Regions from separate parts of the Bradyrhizobium sp. 154 genome, predicted to be linked through region 1. Evidence: riboswitches for the same ligand, from Rfam matches in the RefSeq annotation. Region 1 holds a riboswitch; each other region holds the start of a gene.

Region 1 (5,026 bases):
TCGAGCAGAGAAAAGCGTCCGGCGCCGTAGCCCTGCTCGATCTCATTGGCGGCTGCTTGGGCCTTGGGAATACCGGACTCGCGCAGAACCGCGAGCTCCCGCAGCGAGCCCTGCACGGTATCGTAGGCCCGCCCCGCGACGACGAGGAGGGTGTTGCGGTTCGCCTCACGCTCGGCTCGCGTTTTGGCCAGGCTTTCCTGGGCCGACAGGATATTGCCCTGGTTCTGATCGAACACCGGGATCGGCACCGACAGGGTCAGCCGGACGGCGTCGTCGTTGGTTTCGTTGAAATGCCGCCAGCCGGCGGCGAGACGGACGTCCGGGTAAGGCTTCAGCCGCGCCAGAAGAAGTTCGGCATTGCGCTGGGCGTAGACTGCATTCCACCTCACCAATTGCGGGTTCGCGTCGATGGCCGCGATCACTGCCTGGAACGACGGCGCCCGAGCGGTAGCATCCAGACGTCCGGAGACGCTGGCGAACTTCGGTGAGGTCTCCCCTATGACCACCCTAACTCGCGACGGGCGCTGGACAGGCTGGCTTTGGTGCGCTCGCGATCGGCCTTCACCAGGGCGGCGGCGACTTCGTCTCGGCAGGCGACGACGCGCCGGCGTCCACCCTGCGCTGGAGCAAGGGCGTCAGACGCTCGAGCGCGGCGACCTGCTCGTCCAGGATCTGGATGCGCCGCTGCAGCCCGAGCACGTTCAGGAACGCGATCGCCGTCTCGGCAAGGATCTGCAGGCGCACCGCCTTGCGTTCGATCGTGGCTCCTTCCACACCTGCCTGCCCGGCGGCGATGCGGGCCTCGCGCTTCCCGAAGAGCTCGAAGAGCTGGCTGATCTGCAGCGTCGTCTCGGCCGACTTGGTGCCGCGGTAGATACCGGATCCGAAAGAATTGTCCTGTTCGTAGGACAGTTCCGGATTGAGCAGTGCCCCCGCCTGGATGCGCTGGCCGGCGGCGATCCCGACGTCGCGCTCGGCGGCCGTCAGACGCGGACTGGTCGCGAGCGCGCGCTGCAGCGCCGCTCCAAGGTTGAGGGTCTGCGAATGCGACACCGCGCCCAACCAGGGACTGACCAGCAACGCCGTCGCGCACGCGAAACGCGTGACGCACTTTGGAAACATGGTGAAAACCTGACGAAAGACGGATCTAGGGCGCGATGCGCCCAGCGGTCATTTCAGGTCAGGAATTTCGGGGGCGGTGGGTCGATTCCGGGCGGCAGACCGCGCCGAACGACCTGCAGCGTGGGTACCATCTCTATCGGGCGCATCACGGCTACCGCTGCAATCACTGGGGCCGGAACGGAGACGGAGAAGCAGCCGTGACAGTGATGGTCGGCCAAAACGCCCTTGTCGGAATGGCCGATGCCCTTGTCGGCGAAGGAGACGACAACATTGGGCGACGAATTTGTGACATCCAGATCGCACACGCCGTGAAGCACGCCGGCGATCAGGTAGGTCGCGATCACAAATATGGTCATCGCACCGCGCAGCGAGCGCGGCAGGATACGGCCAAATCTGAAGGAAAGGGTCACTCGGGGTTCCGATCGATCGGGCGATGACCAGTACCATGCACTAGGCCGGGGTGTCGATCCGCAACAGTGTTAACATCCTTATGATCCGGGAACCGGGGGCTCAAGTCACGGGAGGGAACGCTTGACGGAATAGGCGGCAGCTCTGAGCTCCAGCTGCCTCGCGCACGGCAAGGGTGCCAAATAGTCCGAGAGGCTCGCGCGAAGTGTGGATCGATGCTGCATGCTCCCTCCTGTCGTGTATCGTGTCTGCTTGATGAAGTCGGCGATGCGGTCGGCCACGTCTTCCGCGGAAGAAATGATGTTGACCCGGCCGCCGCTCGAATCGACGGCGGTCCACTCAGGTCGATCCAGCGCCCGATCGTTCTACGTCGACAATGGAAAGCAGTTGCCGCTTTGGAAGGACTTGCCTCATTTCACGTACTGGCTGATCCCGATAGCTGTCGGGGTACCGTTCATCGTTCGTTCACTTCTATGGGCCCCGTTAGCGCGAGCTCGCGGCGGAATTCCCACGTGATTAGGGCAAGAGCGACGGCGCAGCAATTGAGGTCCGGACCCCAACGCCGATCGCGTTATTCTCGCGCGAAAGCCCGTGCACTCATCGGCACACGCAGGAAATCGGCAAACTACCCGCAGCAAGCTCCCTTGCCATTCTCTTGGATCGGTGGGCAAGGCACGGTGCCATAGGAGCAGAACACGCAGCAATTGCCCGATTTAGGCTTCAGCCGGGTGCCGCATCCGCGGCAATCGTAAAAGAATTGGCAAGCGTCGGTCGGCATCGTCTCAATGGATCGATGGCCGCATGACGGGCAAATGAGAGTGGATTCGACGTGCATGCCCTCTAACGTAGCATCGCGCGAGCCAGTTTCCAACGATCATCGCCTGGTTGATCCCGGAGGGCACCTTAACGGCAACGATACGAAGGATACGTGCGGAGCTTTGAACGGCATTGGAGTTGTCACCGACGTCGAACGTAGTGTGCGTCGTGATCGCGACCTCGTCGGCCTGTGCGCAAGCAGTAGACCTCACCACGCTCACCGCTGCAACCAATTCATAAGGGATCGATGCGTGATCTGACATGCCATCTCCCGCGGTGTCGAATCCTCGACTTGGCCTGATGATCGGCGCCACGCGCTGACTTCTGCCGCAGCGAAACATCCAATTGACAGCCGTTTGCAAATAAAACTAGGGTGACAACGACGGTTCTCCTTCGGGAGATCAATAGGGAATACGGTGCGGGGATCCCCCAACGCCGTGGCTGCCCCCGCAACTGTAAGCGGTGAGCCTTCGCCAAACGCCACTGGGCCTGCGGACCTGGGAAGGCGGCGAGAGGTAACGACCCGCGAGCCAGGAGACCTGCCGTCGGTCGTGGTCACACGCGAGCACATTGGGCGGGGTGTCCTGGTGGGTGTTGGGGCTGCCTTCTTCTTGAGGCAGCGGCCAAGCTGCGTTCGCGGTGACGTGCCACGTTATCGCGAGTCTGTTGATGACCTCCCGTACAATCTTCGCGCCGCGGTATCGCCGCGCGATTCTGCGCTCAGCTGCATTCTCCTGCCTGGTTTTGTCGACCGACGGCTGGGCACAGTCCGAAAGGACGGTCCAGACGCTCGACCCCGTTGTGGTGCAGTCGCCGGCAACGTCGCCGAGGGCCCAAAGCACCCGACGCAGTTCTGCGACCGCCAGCGCCGCGCGTTTGCGCCAGCAGCGCAACATAGCTGTCAATACCGGTACACAGGTTGCCGCGCCGGCTGGTCCTGTCTTCGCCGCACCGACGCTCAACCTCACCGGCGCGAGCACGGCCGGCAGCCGGCTCGGCCTGACGCGACTGCAGACGCCAGCCAGCGTGGAGGTGATCTCCGCTGAAACCATCGCCGAACGCGGCCAGCAGAACATCGTCGACGCGGTGACGCAAAACGCCACCGGCTTCACGGCGAGCCCGGCACCGGGCAATGGCGGCGTCTCGTTCAATACCCGCGGCTTCACGGGCCTTGGCTCCGTCATGACGCTGTATGACGGCACCCAGCTCTATATCGGCGCCGGGACGGTGGCCTTTCCGTTCGACACCTGGTCGACCGAGCGCATCGAGGTGCTGCGCGGCCCTGCGTCGGTGATGTACGGCGCGGGCGCGGTCGGCGGCGCCATCAACGTGGTTTCAAAACTGCCATTGTGGGTCCCTCGCAATCAGGCCGAGATGTCGCTGGACAGCAACATGACCCGGCGAATTGCGGTGGACAGTGGCGGTCCGGTCAGCAAGGACGTCGCCTATCGGATCACCGCCTCCGGCAACATGTCGGATGGCTGGGTCGATCGCGACGACACCTCGAACGTCGCGCTTCATGCCGTGATCCAGATCAAGCAGAACGACGACGTCACCTGGACACTGTCCACGGACTACGGTGACCGCAACCCGTCGCGCTACTTCGGCACGCCGCTGATCAACGGCAGGCTCGATGAATCTCTCCGCTTCAAGAATTACAACGTCAGCGACAGCCACATCCGCTACCAGGATAGCTGGAACCAGGTGAAAACTGAATGGCAGGTGGCCGATGGAATTTCGGTTCAGAACACGCTTTACTATCTGAACTCCAAGGGACATTGGAAGGACGTCGAAAGCTACGCCTATAACCCCGCCACCGGCCTGATCAACCGCAGCAGCTATATCGAGATTTTTCACGATCAGCAGCAGGTCGGCAATCGCATGGATGCGAAATTCCGCGGACATGTCCTTGGCATGGCCAATGAGTTCGTCGCAGGTTTCGACGTCAACAGCATCAATTTTACCCACACCAACAATTCACCTTACGGCGGCTCGTCGTCCGTCAACCCATTCAGTTTCGCTCCAGGCGTATTCAACAGCCCGAACCCCACAGTTCCCGGCTATGGCAGCGTAACCAACCAGTACGCGCTGTTTGCCGAGAACAGGCTGTCGGTCACCGAGCAACTGTCCTTGATTGCCGGCATACGTCAGGATGAACCGACAATCGCGCGCACCGACTATGTCTCGCCCGCCAACAGCTTCGAGAAATCGTTCTCTTCGACGACCTGGCGCGCCGGCGCCGTCTATGCACCGGTCAAGGATCTCGCTTTCTATGCCCAATATGCCACCGCGGCCGACCCGGTCGGAGGGCTCGTCTCACTGTCCTCCGCAAACAAGAACTTCGACCTGGCGACCGGCAAGCAGGTCGAAATCGGTGTCAAGCAATCGTTCTGGGGCGGCCGCGGCGAATGGACCCTGGCCGGCTATGAGATCGTGAAGAACAACCTGCTGGCACGCGATCCCAACATTCCGTCGCTGACCGTCCAGGTCGGCCAGCAGTCATCGCGCGGCGTCGAAGCGTCAGTCGGTTTCCTGCTCGATCATTGCTTGCGCATAGATGCCAATACCGCCTTCCTGCGCGCGAAATACGATGACTTCGTGCAGGCGGTGGGCGGCGGAAGCGTGAACTATGCCGGCAACGTACCGGTCAATGTGCCGCAGAACGTCTCCAATATCTGGG
Region 2 (5,026 bases), on a different contig from region 1:
CGCCGCCGGTTTCGGAATCGTCGAGCGTCGCTTGGCCCCGCGCTGCCATGCCAGACAAACGACGGAAGCTCCCAGCGGTCGAGTCGCGACTGGCTCTCGGAGTAGGGCCTGAGGGCTCGCATAGCTTGAAATTGAAGTGGCCCGTTGCTGTCGCAGATGTAGCATGGTCTCAGACCCGGGACAGCACCTTTGGGCAAATTGCCCATCATTGAGCGCGTCCGTCCTTGGCACGGCATTTGAAAGGGATCGCCAATGGCATCGCTCGCCTAAGGAGTCGGAAGGCATGGCTTACAAGATCGTCGCTTCGCAATGCACCGTTTGTGGGGCATGTGAGTTCGAGTGTCCCAACGCGGCGATCAGCCTCAAGCGCGACATTTACGTTATCGATGTCAAAAAGTGTACGGAGTGCGAGGGCCATTCCGACAGGCCGCAATGTGCGGTGGTCTGTCCGGTGCCTGACACCTGTGTCCCGTCGAAGACAGCATAAGCAGCCCGCGTCCAGAAGGCTTCACCGCTCGATTTCGCGAACGAAGTAGTAGATGTCGCGCTTGTGGAGGCCGCCGACCGCGTGGGGCGGATCGAGGTCGATCAACATCGTTATGACCTTAAGGCGCCGATCGATTCCGAGAAGCCCTCGAAGGGCTCTGCAGGATATCTAAAGCTACGTCACTTCGAAGCCGAAGAGACGGTCTCGATGCGCGACGAGATCGGTCCGGAGATCCTGATGACGTGCGAGAAGCTCGGCATCCGCTTGGCCGTGGTCACCATGCACGCGTGCATGAGCCTAGGCTCATAGCAGGATTCCCGCCGCCCGCGCTCGCCCCGCTCACTCCAGTTTCGCAAGTCAGCGTGCATCCTGACGTCCGGAACTGTTCCGGCGATGTCGCGCAGGCCAACATCCAGGCTGCACTACTCGCCAGCGGCGACGGAAACAACGAAGGCGCGCGCCATAGTCGCTCAGCACGTAAGTGCTTGGCGCACCGAGGAGATCATCTTGACCAACGCCACGGAGGCGATCGAGCTCGCGGCTCGTCGCGGGGTCCGCCGAACACAGGCAGTCCGACCTGATCATCCGTGCGATCCTGGAGCAATCCCGGCCTTGGCAATTCCTAAGGAGCCTCATGGCGCTGTGTTCAAGCGGATGTCGGCCGAGCATGATCGCAACTTCCTCACGGGCGAGTTCGAGAAGCTGCTGACGGAAAAGACCAGGCTTGTCGCGATCACGCAGATGTCGAAGCGCCCAGTGCGTTCGTTCTGCTCGCGTTAGCTCACGACTACGCCAAGAGGGTGTTGAGCGGACGCATTCATAAGCGGAGGCTTCACAGATCCACGCGTTTTTACCAGGCCGGGAGTAAGACCGTTGTGCCCTACCTGGTACAGCTGGCAATCGCTTGGGCAATATCGCGGCAACACTTAGTAGGTTGACGGATCGATCCTCGTGCGTCTAATGCCAGCCGTCGTGGTCTTCGGATTTCGTTTGATCCAGAGCTAAGAGGGAGCCGGTGCAATGCCGGCGCTGCCCCCGCAACTGTAAGCGGCGAGCCGCTGTCCAACGAAGTCACTGAAGCCATGCGGCTTCGGGAAGGCCGGACAGCAGCGACGACCCGCGAGCCAGGAGACCTGCCTCGACAATATATCGTCCACGGGCGGGGTGTCCCGGTGTGCGCCAAGCAGCTGTCGCTCACGCGATATTCGCTGCATGCGTCCGCCATGGCCTTTGTCCCAATTATGGGGTCTGATCTATGTCTATTCTTTCGCTTCCCGTTGCCACATTGGGGACGTCACGCATCGGCCCACGACGCGAACTCAAGTTCGCGCTCGAGAGCTACTGGGCGGGAAACTCCAGCGAAGCCGAGCTCCTCGAGGCGGGGAGTGGACTTCGTGCCGCTAATTGGGCACGGCAGAAATCCTGCGGTGTGACGGTCATTCCTTCGAATGACTTCTCGCTCTACGACCAGGTGCTCGATACCAGCGTAATGGTCGGAGCCATTCGCGACGTCTACGGCTGGACCGAAGGTCCTGTGTCGCTCAAGACCTACTTCGCCATGGCACGTGGCGCTCAGGACGGTGATCACACTCAGCATGGGCCTGGCGTAGCCGCACAGGAAATGACGAAGTGGTTCGATACCAACTACCACTACATGGTGCCGGAATTTCACCAGGATCAGATCTTTAAGTATTCCTCTCGAAAGCCGATCGAGGAATATGAGGAGGCAAAAAGCCTCGGCTACCAAACGCGCCCCGTCCTAGTTGGCCCAGTCACTTTCCTGAAGCTCGGCAAAAGCGGAAATCCCGCATTCAATCCGCTGTCGCTGCTTGATAGGCTCCTCCCAGTTTATGTCGATGTTCTCCGCGAACTAGCCTCGCGCGGTGCTGAATGGGTTCAGCTCGACGAGCCATGCCTGGTGATGGACGTCGACGAAGCGTCGCGGGCGGCTGTCCGCCGGGCCTATGCTCATTTCGCAAAGGTTGTGCCGGCCCTTAAAATCATGCTGGCCACTTATTTCGGCGCTATCGGCGACAATCTTGAAACAGCCCTTGCCTTGCCCGTTGCCGGGCTTCATGTCGATCTGGTTCGGGCACCCGACCAGTTGGACGCAATTGTCGCCACAGCCCACAGAGATCTCGTGGTCTCGCTAGGCGTCGTTGATGGTCGCAACGTCTGGCGCTCCAATCTTGCGGCGCTGCTCGACCAACTTGCCCCTTTTGTCAAAAAGCTGGGCAGGGACCGTGTTCAGATTGCTCCTTCCTGCTCGCTGCTTCATGTTCCGATCGACATTGAGCTAGAGACCGATCTCGATCCCAATCTGAAGACGTGGCTGGCGTTCTCAGTTCAGAAGATCAAGGAACTTTCGATATTGGGCAAAGCGCTGGCCGGCCATGCTGCCGAGGTGGCCGATGAACTTGCGCTTTCCGAGAACGCAGCCGTGACCCGCGAAACATCGCCCGAGATCCACAATGCGAATGTCGCCGGACGAATGGTCGCGATCGACGATAGCATGCGTCGCCGTCGCAGTGCGTTCACCCAGCGTGCCGACGTCCAGCGGGCCGCGTTCGCATTGCCGATGTTTCCAACGACAACCATCGGATCCTTCCCGCAAACGGTCGACGTCCGGAATGCGCGTGCGGCTCATGCGCGGGGAGCGCTGAATGACGCGCAGTACGAGCAGCTTCTGAAAGCGGAGACAGCCCGTACCGTGCAGTGGCAGGAAGATATCGGCCTGGACGTGCTCGTACACGGTGAGTTCGAGCGCAATGACATGGTTCAATACTTTGCCGAGCAGCTGTTGGGATTCGCTTTCACCAAGCACGGCTGGGTTCAGTCTTATGGATCGCGGTACGTTCGTCCGCCTATCCTGTTCGGAGATGTCTCCCGGCTGAAGCCGATGACCGTTGAATGGTGGCGCTTCGCGCAGTCTCTGACCAAGAAACCCGTCAAGGCTATGCTGACCGGACCGGTGACGATCCTGAACTGGTCGTTTGTCCGCGACGACATCTCGCGGAGCGAGACATGCCGTCAGATCGCTCTTGCGATCCGAGATGAGGTGATCGATCTTGAGGCGGCTGGAGCGACCATGATCCAGATCGACGAGGCTGCGTTGCGGGAGGGATTGCCGCTACGCAAATCGCAGTGGAGGAACTATCTCGATTGGGCAGTGGACAGCTTCCGCGTTTGCTCGTCCGCTGTCGCCGACGGAACTCAGATCCATACCCACATGTGCTATTCCGAGTTCAACGAAATCATCGATGCGATCGCAGCAATGGATGCTGACGTCATTTCAATCGAGACGTCCCGTTCTAAGATGGAATTGCTCGAGGCCTTCAAGAGCTACAAATATCCCAATGAGATCGGGCCCGGCGTCTATGACATTCATTCACCGCGCATTCCCGCAGCGGCGGAAATCAAGCAGCTGATTGTGTTGGCGCGGCAGCGAGTTTCCGATCGGCAGCTCTGGATCAATCCCGACTGCGGACTGAAAACTCGAAGCTGGGAGGAGGTGCGTCCCGCGCTCGTCAATATGGTGGCCGCCGCACGCGAGTTGCGGGCTGAGCCATGATGGTGCGGAGCGTTTCGCCAACGCGTTTGTGAACAAGATGCACGCGCTTTGGGGGCTTACGATGTCCTTGCGAGCTCCCAAAGTTCCCAGCGCCTCGGAATGCCGGCGGGCGCCGGCGGAGGCGGTCGCATACAGCCGGCGACAAGCTCGATTCTCGACCCGACGGCCGACAGCATGCCGGCGACGTCCGATCAGGTCACATATTGCGACGTCATTAACGCTCCACGCGAAGCACAGCCCTACTTTTTCATTTATCCATCGCGTGGATGCGTCCCATCACAACAATCTATTTTACCGTCCTTACGGAACGTCATACGAAATTCGCGTCCTGGCACGCTCTTCGGGAAAGGTAATCGAGCGTTGTTGGTTTTTGGGGGCGTGCCAAATGCTGCTGCGCGACGGCAAACTGCCGCTTGTGTTTCAGGGCACGGCAGCCAAACCGCTTGCGCGAAGGATCCCAGCTCGATCAAGGCACTGACGTCCCAACCGGACAGCGGGCGAGTGGTGGACAAGTCGTGAAGTTTCCGACAGGAGCGGAAGGCAAGCGGCTCCAAATTTCGCGCGGAGTGATATCCGTTTCTCCTTGTTTGACGGCGAATGCCCTCGCCGAAATCGATCGCCGGTAAGTCCTCCCTACCGACGAAAGCTGGTGCGATGCATAAAGCAGCGTCGTTCCTGCGTGACTTTCGCCCGGCCTCCGGAGGAGGCCGGGCTTTTTTGGTGCCCCAGGCATGGCGCGGACCGCGTGACTGGCGCGATTCGACCGGAGTAGTGTCCGGTCCTGACTTGGAGGTCAGAGTCCTTTCCTGGGCACCATACAATTCTGGATATCAAACAAATCCAGATAGATAAGTCCAATCAGAGTGTTGCGTTGGCCCCGACTGTGTAACAATGGGGCGTAACATTGCTGTTTAGGGTTGTTCGGCCGATGCGCCGGGACGGGTCTCGCTTTCCACTTTTCGTGCAAC
Region 3 (5,026 bases), on a different contig from region 1:
GCTCGCGGGCATCGACACGCCGACGCAATCGGAGTTCATCGCGGAAAAGTTCGGCACGGGATCGGTTGCCGAAGCCGCGGCGCTCGCAGTGGCCGGCCCTCGCGCGCGGCTGATTGCGACACGCGTTGTCTCGCAGGATCGCACCGCGACCGCCGCGATTGCGGAAGGAGACGGCTTATGACCGTGCATTTCATCGGGGCCGGCCCGGGCGCGCCCGATTTGCTGACGTTGCGCGGCCGCGACCTGATCGCCGCCTCTCCGCTGTGTCTCTATGCCGGCTCGCTTGTGCCGGAGGGTGTGCTGGCGCATTGCCCGCCGGGCGCGCGGATCGTCAACACCGCGCCGCTGTCGCTCGACGAGATCATCGCCGAGATCGCCGCCGCGCATGCGGGCGGCAAAGACGTCGCCCGTCTGCATTCCGGCGATCTCTCGATCTGGTCGGCGATGGGCGAGCAGCTCCGCCGCCTGCGCGCGCTCGGCATCCCCTATTCGGTCACGCCGGGCGTGCCGTCCTTCTCGGCTGCTGCCGCTGCGCTGGAGGCCGAGCTGACGCTACCGGGCCTTGCCCAGACCGTGGTGCTGACGCGCACGCCGGGCCGGGCCAGCGCCATGCCCGAGGGCGAGAAGCTTGCCGCATTCGCCGCGACCGGCGCGGTGCTCGCGATCCACCTGTCGATCCACCTGCTCGACAAGCTCATCGCCGAGCTGACGCCGCATTACGGCGCAGACTGCCCGGTCGCGATCGTCTGGCGCGCGAGCTGGCCGGACCAGCGCATCGTGCGCGCCACACTGGCAACGCTCGATGCGGCTGTAGGCAGCGAGATGGAGCGCACCGGGCTGGTCCTGGTCGGCAGGACGCTGAATGCCACGGATTTTGACGAGAGCCGCCTCTATGCCGCCGACTATGATCGCCGCTATCGGCCGGTTGGCGCCGAGCCCCGCTTCCCGGAGGCGCCCTGATGGCGGCAGGTCTCGTCATCTCCGCACCGGCCTCAGGCGTCGGCAAGACCACGCTGACGCTGGCGCTCGCCCGCGCTTGGCGCAATCGCGGCTTGAACGTGCAGTGCTTCAAGAGCGGGCCCGACTATATCGATCCCGCCTTTCACGCTGCGGCGACGGGACGGGCCTCCGTCAATATCGATAGCTGGGCAATGGATCGCGGGGCGATCGCGCATCTCGTCAGCCGCGGCGCGGATGCCGACGTCGTGCTCGCGGAGGGCTCGATGGGCCTGTTCGACGGCGTCGCCGCGCGCGGCGTCTCCGGCACCGGCGCCACCGCAGACATCGCCGAGATGCTGGGCTGGCCCGTGCTGCTGGTGATCGATCCCTCTGGCCAAGCGCAGACCGCGGCAGCGATTGCCGCGGGCCTTCGCGACTACCGCCCTGGCGTGCGCCTTGCCGGCGTCGTGCTCAATCGTGTCGCCAGCCCACGCCACGAAGATCTCGTGCGTCGCGCGCTGAGAGACGCCGGCATCGCCGTGTTCGGCGTATTGCCACGCCATGCCGAGATTAGCCTGCCAAAGCGGCATCTCGGCCTGGTGCAGGCCGAGGAGCAGACCGGGATCGGCAAGCTGATCGACGAGGCCGCGCGCTTCGTTGCCGAGCATGTCGATCTCGATGCGGTGCTGCGGGCGGCCGCCAATTGGTCGCCGCAGGCAGCGAGCAATGATTTGAACGTCACGCCGCCCGGGCAGCGCATTGCGCTCGCCCGCGATGCGGCGTTCTCCTTCGTCTATCCGCACATGCTGGAGGCCTGGCGCGCGGCCGGCGCCGAGATCGTGCCGTTCTCGCCGCTGGCCGACGAATCGCCCGACGCGAGCGCCGATGTCTGCTGGCTGCCCGGCGGCTATCCCGAGCTTCATGCCGGCAAGATCGCGGCCAACGCACGCTTTCGCAGCGGCGTGCGGTCCTTCGCCGAGACACGGCCGGTCCACGGCGAATGCGGAGGCTATATGGTGCTAGGAACTGCTTTGACCGATGCCGATGGCGTGCGCCATGAGATGGCGGGGCTGCTCGGCCTGGAGACCAGCTTTGCCAAGCGCCGCATGCATCTGGGCTATCGTCTCGCCGAACTGGACACGCCGATGCCGGGGCACCGGGCAGGCGCACGCCTGCGCGGCCACGAGTTCCATTATTCGACGATCATCGCCCAGCCCGACACGCCGCTGGCCGTGGTCCACGATGCAACCGGCGCGGTCATTGCCGAGACCGGCTCGCGGCGGGGCCAAGCCACCGGCACGTTCTTCCATCTGATTGCGGAGGACCGGTGAGCGGTTTTGTCAGTTTCGTCTCCGCCGGCCCCGGCGACCCAGAACTCCTCACGGTGAAGGGGACTGCACGGCTGCGCGAGGCCGACGTCGTGCTCTATGATGATCTTGCCTCCGGCGCGATCCTCGATCTCGCCCGTCCCGGCGCCAATCTCGTCGCGGTGGGCAAACGGGCAGGGCGGCCCTCCACCAAGCAGCACCACGTCAACCGCCTTTTGGTTGACTACGCCGCAACTGGCGCGCGCGTGGTGCGGCTGAAGTCTGGCGACGCCGGCATTTTCGGCCGGCTCGAGGAGGAGCTCGAGACGCTGCGCGAGGCCGGCATCGGCTACGAGATCATTCCCGGCGTCACATCCGCCTGCGTCGCCGCCGCGCAAGCCGGCATCCCCCTGACCCGGCGCCACACCTCGCGGCGGGTGCAGTTCGTGACCGGGGCTGACGTCACCGGCGAACTGCCGCAAAACCTGAATTGGGTGGCGCTGGCAGATCCGGAGGCAACCACCGTGGTTTATATGGGCCGGCGCACCTTTCCGGCCCTTGCCGCAAAATTGATCGAGCATGGCCTGGCCGCAAATACGCCGGCGCTGTTTGCGGAATCTCTTGGCCGTTCCGACGAGCGGCTGGTCCGCACCACCATTGTCGAGCTTGCCGAGCAGCTTGCGCGCGGCGGCGCCGCTTCCACCGCCGCCGTCATCCTGTTCGGGGCGCTGGCAGGAGACGATCTGTCATGATGGCCGCGGCCGCCGTTCGCCCCTTGACGCCCGGCTCGCGAAAGGGGCACACAGGAGAGGCATGGTGCTCGACGCGGCGCAAAGCGCCGGAGCATAATCGGGAATGGGGGCGGGCGGACCCAGTTGCGGCGCCCAAATCCCCAGCCGCCCCCGCGACTGTAAGCGGTGAGGGGCTCCGATCAGCCACTGGGCCGCAAGGCTCGGGAAGGCCGGAGAACCCCAGTGAACCGCGAGCCAGGAGACCGGCCCTGCACGTTTTGAGGCCAAGGCCGTCGGGTGTGACGGCAGGAAGGATCTGAGCCATGCATATCGAACCCGGAATCGTGACGGGCGCCAAGCTCGTGTTGAGTTACGCAACCGGCATCGCCGCAGGCGGCGTTGCCTTGAAGCTCGCGGTCGACACCGTGCGCGAGCAGGGCATCGGCTCGTTCGCGACGCGCACGCTCGCCACCACCGGCCTCGTCTTCAGCTTCTTCCAGGTGCTGCCGCACTTCCCCGTCGGCGTCTCCGAGGTGCACTTCATCCTCGGCTCGACGCTGTTCCTGCTGTTCGGTGCTGCGCCCGCCGCCTTCGGCCTTGCGTTCGGCCTGCTGCTCCAGGGCGTCTTCTTCGTGCCGACCGACCTGCCGCAATACGGCATGAACATCACCACGCTCCTGGTGCCGCTGTTCGCGATTCAGGCGTTGGCCACGCGGATCATTCCGCGCAACACGGCTTACGTCGATCTGCAATACCGTCAGGCGCTGGCGCTCTCGACCGCCTATCAGTCCGGCATCGTCGCCTGGGTGGCGTTCTGGGCGCTCTATGGCTCCGGCTTCGGCGCGACCAACCTCGCCAACATCGCGGCGTTTGCGGCATCCTATGCGCTGGTCATCGTGATCGAACCGCTCGCCGATCTCGCGGTGCTGGCGCTGGCGAAGTCGCTGCGCGGTGTCACTGCGCCCGGCCTCGTCACGCCGCGCCTGCATAACGGCGCTTGAGAGACAAGCGAAGGGCGGCCGGTGCGGCCGCCCTTCGCGCTCGCGATGCTCACGCTTTCCCTGATAGGCATCGGTTGCGGCGATCCCGGGCAGCTCACGCGCGCCGCGGCCCGTGCCATCAACGCTGCCGACATCGTCCTGATCCCGCGCAAGGGGCCGGCGAAATCCGATCTGGCGGATCTCAGGCGGACGATCTGCGCGGACGTGCTCACCAGCGCGAGCACGCGCATCGCCGAGTTCGACTTGCCAGTGCGGGACACGACTGAGGCGGACTACCAAAAGGGCGTGGACGATTGGCACGATGCGGTGGCGGCAACCTGGTCGCAAACCATCGCAAATCATCTCGACGGCGAGGGCAAGGTCGCGCTGCTGATCTGGGGCGATCCTTCGCTGTACGATTCCTCGCTCCGCATTGCGCGGCGGCTCGATCCGTTACCGACGATCGAGGTCGTGCCCGGCATTACTTCGATCCAGGCGCTGTGCGCCGCGCATGCGCTGCCGCTCAACGACATCGGTGAGCCATTCCTGGTCACGACGGGGCGGCGCTTGCGCGAAGGCGGCTGGCCACAAGGAGTCGATACCATCGCGGTGATGCTCGACGGCGGCACGGCGTTCGAGTCGCTCGCTCCGGAAAGTCTGCAGATCTGGTGGGGTGCCTATCTCGGCATGCCCAACCAGATCGTCATGTCCGGCGCGTTGGCCGAAGTCGGCCCGCGCATCGTCGCACTTCGGCAGGAAGCGCGCGAGCGGCATGGCTGGATCATGGACAGCTACATTCTCAAGCGCACGCGTTAAGCGAGGCTGCATGCTCCCCGAATGGGTCTACCAAGAGTGTCCCGAAATCTCCGCGATGCACCGCGAGGCAGCGATCGCGCGGCAGACGCAGTTGACAAAACCGACCGGCGCGCTCGGCCGGCTTGAGCAACTGGCGATCGAGCTTGCGGGCCTGCAAGCGACGGAATCTCCTCGCGCCGCGCGCGTGCCGATCATCGTCTTCGCCGGCGATCACGGCATCGTTGCGCAGGGTGTGTCGGCCTATCCTCAAGCT
Region 4 (5,026 bases), on a different contig from region 1:
CTGCGTGCGCTGAACGTGCAGCCGCTGATCAGCCTCGATCTCCGGCTCGGTGAGGGCTCCGGCGCTGCGATCGCGTTGCCGCTGGTGCGGTCGGCTTGCGCGCTCCACAACGGGATGGCGACTTTTGCGCAAGCCAATGTGCCGGATCGCCCGGCCTGATCGGGCTCAGGCCATCCGCTGATTGACGGAGACGACGCGCCACCCAGTGGCGAGCCGGTCGATCCGGGTGAGCGACAGCGGATCGATCACGAAGCGCAAGGCGGCGTGCGGCGTCAGATCCAGCGCGATGCACAGCGCGGCGCGGATCGTGCCGGAATGCACGACGAGCGTTGCGGAGCCCGCGCCGATCCGCGAGAGCCCAAGCCGGACGCGCGCGACCTGATCCGCAAAGCTCTCGCCGCCCGGCGGACGTCCGCGCGCCGGATCGCTCCAGAATTGCGCATAGGCCTCGTCCCCGGCCGCGCCGATCTCGTCATGCCGACGGCCGGTCCATGCGCCGAAATCCTGTTCCCCGAATTCGGGGATCAGCTCGGGCGCGAGTCCCAGCGCATGCGCGGTCTCGATCGTGCGCCGCGCTGGGCTCGCATGGCTCGCCGCGCCTCTCGGCAGAGACTGCCGCAGTGCCTCTAGCTGCGCGCGATCGCGAAGATCGGCCGGGGCATCGGCGGCATGGATCGTCCCTGTGACGCCATCGACCGGCGCATGCCGTATCAGCCAGAGGAAGGTCTCGCCTTCCATGCTCGTCTCCAAGGAAGTTGGTTGCTGTGGCAATAACGCCGCAGCTTGCACATTGACTCCGTCTTGATCGTAATCCTAGATGCTGGCGACGGTTTCCCCGAGAGGGGATGAAAAGGGAATGCGGTGCGGGGAATTCGTCCCCAATGCCGCGGCTGCCCCCGCAACTGTAAGCGGTGAATCCTTCGTCAGAAGCCACTGGGTCCTCGGTCCCGGGAAGGCGACGAAGCGGTCACGACCCGCGAGCCAGGAGACCTGCCGTCAGCCGTGGTCACACGCGAAGATGTCGGTCGGGGAGTACAGACATTCGGCTTCATCGAAGGGCTGACAGGCCAAAGGTGAGACCTCGTTCGCTGTGACGTGCCACTGACGTCATACCGAGGTTTCGAAAACCGTGTCTTGTCTCCTTTTTGTACGACCGCACCGCTTCCTGCTTGCCTCCGCGGCGCTTACGTCACTGGCCGCCGTCGATGTATCTGCCGCCCGGGCGCAGCAGGTCCGCGAGTCGCTGCCGCCGGTCGAGGTGTCGCCCGCCCAATCCCGCAAGCAGGCCAAGCCGGCGGGCCGGGAGGCGCAGGGCACACGCCGTGCAACGGCGCGCAGGCCAGCGACTGCATCCGCAGCGCCCAAGCCTGTCGTGCCGGCCGCCGCGGCACCAACGCCGCTCAACAGCAATGCTGTGGCTGAAAGCGCCTCGCGGCTCGGCCTCACCGTGCGTGAAACGCCGGCGACCGCCGAAGTCATCTCGGCCGAGACGATGCGCGAGCAGAGCTATCGCACTGTCTCCGAAGTGGCGCAGGGCGCGGTCGGCGTCACCTCCGGCGACAATCCGGCTGAACCTTCAGCCTTCTCCATGCGCGGCTTCACCAACAGCCAGATCAACACGCTCTACAACGGCATCAAGATCGGTCCGCAGAACATGACCTCGCGGATCGTAGACACCGCCAATCTGGAGGCCGTTGAATTCCTGAAAGGTCCGGCCTCGCTGATTTCAGGCGAGGGCGCTGCCGGCGGCGCCATCAACTTCGTCACCAAGCAGCCGCATACAGGACCGGTCCGGAACGAGGCTGATTTCTCTTGGGATTCCCTGAACTCGTTCCGCGTCCACTATGGCTCGGGTGGCAGCACCAACGTGCAGGGCCTGGACTATCGCGTCGACATCAGCCGTTCCACCCTCAACGGCTTTGCCGACGACACCAACGTCAAGACGTTCGGCACGTCCGGCCAGCTCAATTACCGCATCTCGGACAGTCTCAAGATCTGGGGCGCAATCGAATACAGGGAGGACCGCTCCAAAGCCTATTGGGGCGCGCCGCTGGTGCCGATCGCCTTCAGCGGCTCGCACGCGACGACGGGGATCGTCTCCGGCAATTACGTCTCCAACTACAACGGAAGCAATCTCGGCGCCGTCACCATTGACGACCGCACCTTCAACACCAATTACAACGTCCTCGACAATCGCAACGCCGCCCAGGAGGTGTGGCTGCGCGGTGGCTTCGAGCTGAAGCTCGCGCCGGACCTGACGCTGAAGAGCCAGGCATATGGCTACGGTGCAGAACGGACCTGGTTCAACAACGAGATCGAGGCGTTCAATTCCACGACGAACATGGTCGATCGTGAACGCTTCTATGTCGCGCACAGCCAGCGGCTGGTGGGCAACATCACCGACCTGATCTGGGACACGAACATTGCAGGCTTCGACAACCGGCTGGTCACGACGTTGTCGTCAAGCTATCTCGACTTCGTCAGGCCGGGTGCGGCAAACTTCCCAGGCGATTCCGTTTCGCTGGTCAATCCCGACCGCGGCTTTTACGGCCCGCTCACGATCCAGCAGCAAACCGCGCGCATCGACAATGAGGCGCTGTCGTTCGAGGACCGGCTGAAGCTGACACGTACCTTCGCACTGGTCGGCGGCCTGCGCGTCGAGCATATCGGGCTCGACCGCAACTCGACCGATAAGAACGGCCTGGAGAAGGCTGGCTTTCCGTTCACGAAAGACTGGGCGCCGGTCACCGGTCGCATCGGCTACACCTGGGAGGCCGTGCCCGGCCTGACCTTCTTCAGCCAGTACGCCACCGGCGCTGATATCTCCGCCAACAACATCTTTCTGCTCGGGCCGACCCAGCCGCTCGAACTGACGACCGCGCGCACTTATGAGACCGGCGTCAAGCATCTGTTCTGGGACAACAGGGCGGAGTGGTCTTTTTCCGCCTACGACATTGTGCGCAAGAACGTCTACGCCGCGGCCGGCGGCATGCAGTTGAATATCGCCGGACGGCAGGAGTCGAAGGGCGTGGAACTCGCGGCGTCCGTGCGCCCGATCGAGCCCCTGCGTCTCTGGGGCAACATCGCCTTTGTCGATGCGCGCTATGCCGACTACAATTTTGCCGGCGGCTCATTCTCCGGCAACACGCCGCCGAACGTGCCGCGCATCGTGGCCAACGCCGGCGCTTCGTATCGCTTCTTCACGCCCTGGCCGGTGGAGCTCGGCATCACCGGCCGTCACGTCGGCGACCGTTACAACACCGATGCCAACGTGGTGACGATGAAGGCCTACACTGTGGCCGACGTCTATGCCTTCGTCGACATTCCCAAGACGGTGTTCAATGCGGTCGACCAGGCTCGCCTGACCTTCCGTGTGCGCAATATAACCGACAAGCGGTATGCGATCTGGGGCGATCCGTTCTACCCCGACCAAATCCTGCTCGGCGCGCCGCGGACCTACGAAATCTCCGCGGCGTTCAAATGGTGAGGTGTTAGACGGATGATGAGTGCGATCGTCCTGCTGCACCGCTGGCTCGGGATCGCCTTCTGCCTGCTGTTCGCGATGTGGTTCGCGACCGGGATCGTGATGCACTTCGTTCCGTTCCCGTCGTTGACGGAGGCGGAGCGATTTGCCGGACTCGTGCCGCTGGATCGCGAAGAGACGAGAATACCGGTTGCCGGCGCCGCTGCCGCGAGCGGGATCGCGGATGCCACGCGCGTTCGGCTGATCCAGCGAAGCGACGGCGCGGTTTACATCGTCTCGGGTCCATCGCGTCAGCGCGCAATCCGCGCGGCCGACGGGAACGACGCGTCGGTGAAATCCGCCGATCTCGCACTGGCTATTGCGCAGGCTCATGCGCGCCCGCGCGAGATCGATGCCTCGCATGCGAGGATTGTCGGCCGTGCGGATGTCGATCAGTGGAGCGTACCGAACGGATTCGATCGCCATCGACCCTTGTTGCGCGTGGCCCTCGGCGATGCCGCCGGGACGGAAGTCTACGTCTCGTCGCTCACCGGTGAGATCGTCCTGGATACGACGCGGCGCGAGCGAGGCTGGAATCTTGTCGGCAGTGTGCTGCACTGGATCTATCCGACCGTTCTGAGAAGCGACTGGGCGCTATGGGATCGGCTGGTGTGGTCGCTATCGCTGCTGGCTCTGATCGCGGCTGTACTTGGTACGGTGCTCGGGATTGTGCGGATCAGGATTGGCAAGAGGCAGATCTCGTCGCCTTACCGTGGCTGGCACGCCTTGCATCACTTGATCGGCTTGGCAGCGACAGTCTTCGTGCTGACCTGGATCTTCAGCGGCTGGCTCTCGATGGATCACGGCCGACTGTTCTCGCGCGGGCAGTTGACCACCACTGAGGCCGGCCTGGTGAACGCAGCGCCGGATTGGCGGGATGCTTCATCGCTCGATCGGTGGCCAATATCTGCCTTGGCTCGCGAGGTCGAATGGTTCGCCTTCAACGGCAATGTCTATCGGCGCGATCGGGTGGCGCTCGGCCGTCAGACGTTGATCAGGACAGGGGATGCGCCGCGCGATGGACCGCGGGGATTCCTTGACGTGCACGAGATTCAGGGGCTGACCGGGCGCTTTGCAGACGGCTGCGCTCCACCATCCGTCCTTCCTGACAACGACGGCTACCCCGCCCGATCCATGATGCCGGGTGCACCGGTCTACCGCTCGTTGTGCGGCGAGAACTGGTTCGACGTCGATGGCGCCGACGGCGCCGTGCTGCAAAGATTGGATCCGTCGCGGCGCGCCTACCGCTGGCTTTACGGCGCACTGCACACGCTCGACTTCCCGGTCCTGCTCTCGCATCCGCGGCTGCGCGACGTCGTGACCGTCGGGCTCTGTGCCCTCGGGCTGGTGTTCTCCATCACCGGCATTGTCATCGGCTGGCGGCGCTTGCGGTCCTCGCTGGCAGCCTGAATTAAGGCGCAAGGGCGGCTCGATACGGCAGGGATCAGCAGATCAGCGATACGCGGGCGGCGCACGATACGCCGTGCTGATCGCGGCGGCGCC

What was found. Region 1 has a riboswitch for cobalamin ahead of IVA92_RS22905 (TonB-dependent siderophore receptor). Riboswitches for the same ligand answer to the same signal wherever they lie in the genome.
Region 2: another riboswitch for cobalamin. It lies ahead of metE (5-methyltetrahydropteroyltriglutamate--homocysteine S-methyltransferase); the one in region 1 lies ahead of IVA92_RS22905 (TonB-dependent siderophore receptor).
Region 3: another riboswitch for cobalamin. It lies ahead of IVA92_RS12525 (energy-coupling factor ABC transporter permease); the one in region 1 lies ahead of IVA92_RS22905 (TonB-dependent siderophore receptor).
Region 4: another riboswitch for cobalamin. It lies ahead of IVA92_RS12505 (TonB-dependent receptor); the one in region 1 lies ahead of IVA92_RS22905 (TonB-dependent siderophore receptor).

The regions. Positions count from the first base shown of each region.
Region 1 covers NZ_JADPKG010000101.1:36,615-41,640, forward strand. Annotated here, with positions in the region: partial or broken gene ihpA (divalent metal ion exporter subunit IhpA) at 1-1,122, opposite strand, end outside; gene IVA92_RS22895 (hypothetical protein) at 1,176-1,532, opposite strand; gene IVA92_RS22900 (GDCCVxC domain-containing (seleno)protein) at 2,156-2,365, opposite strand; cobalamin riboswitch at 2,713-2,908, shown strand; gene IVA92_RS22905 (TonB-dependent siderophore receptor) at 3,016-5,026, shown strand, end outside.
Region 2 covers NZ_JADPKG010000034.1:207-5,232, forward strand. Annotated here, with positions in the region: gene IVA92_RS07770 (4Fe-4S binding protein) at 284-487, shown strand; gene IVA92_RS07775 (hypothetical protein) at 551-796, shown strand; gene IVA92_RS07780 (aminotransferase class V-fold PLP-dependent enzyme) at 881-1,267, shown strand; cobalamin riboswitch at 1,444-1,643, shown strand; gene metE (5-methyltetrahydropteroyltriglutamate--homocysteine S-methyltransferase) at 1,743-4,058, shown strand; gene IVA92_RS35955 (DUF6538 domain-containing protein) at 4,987-5,026, shown strand, end outside.
Region 3 covers NZ_JADPKG010000050.1:83,245-88,270, reverse strand. Annotated here, with positions in the region: gene IVA92_RS12545 (cobalamin biosynthesis protein) at 1-181, shown strand, start outside; gene cobM (precorrin-4 C(11)-methyltransferase) at 178-960, shown strand; gene IVA92_RS12535 (cobyrinate a,c-diamide synthase) at 960-2,270, shown strand; gene cobA (uroporphyrinogen-III C-methyltransferase) at 2,267-2,998, shown strand; cobalamin riboswitch at 3,044-3,264, shown strand; gene IVA92_RS12525 (energy-coupling factor ABC transporter permease) at 3,301-3,978, shown strand; gene cobF (precorrin-6A synthase (deacetylating)) at 4,024-4,773, shown strand; gene cobT (nicotinate-nucleotide--dimethylbenzimidazole phosphoribosyltransferase) at 4,784-5,026, shown strand, end outside.
Region 4 covers NZ_JADPKG010000050.1:77,568-82,593, reverse strand. Annotated here, with positions in the region: gene cobT (nicotinate-nucleotide--dimethylbenzimidazole phosphoribosyltransferase) at 1-159, shown strand, start outside; gene IVA92_RS12510 (histidine phosphatase family protein) at 166-738, opposite strand; cobalamin riboswitch at 811-1,013, shown strand; gene IVA92_RS12505 (TonB-dependent receptor) at 1,130-3,487, shown strand; gene IVA92_RS12500 (PepSY domain-containing protein) at 3,500-4,933, shown strand.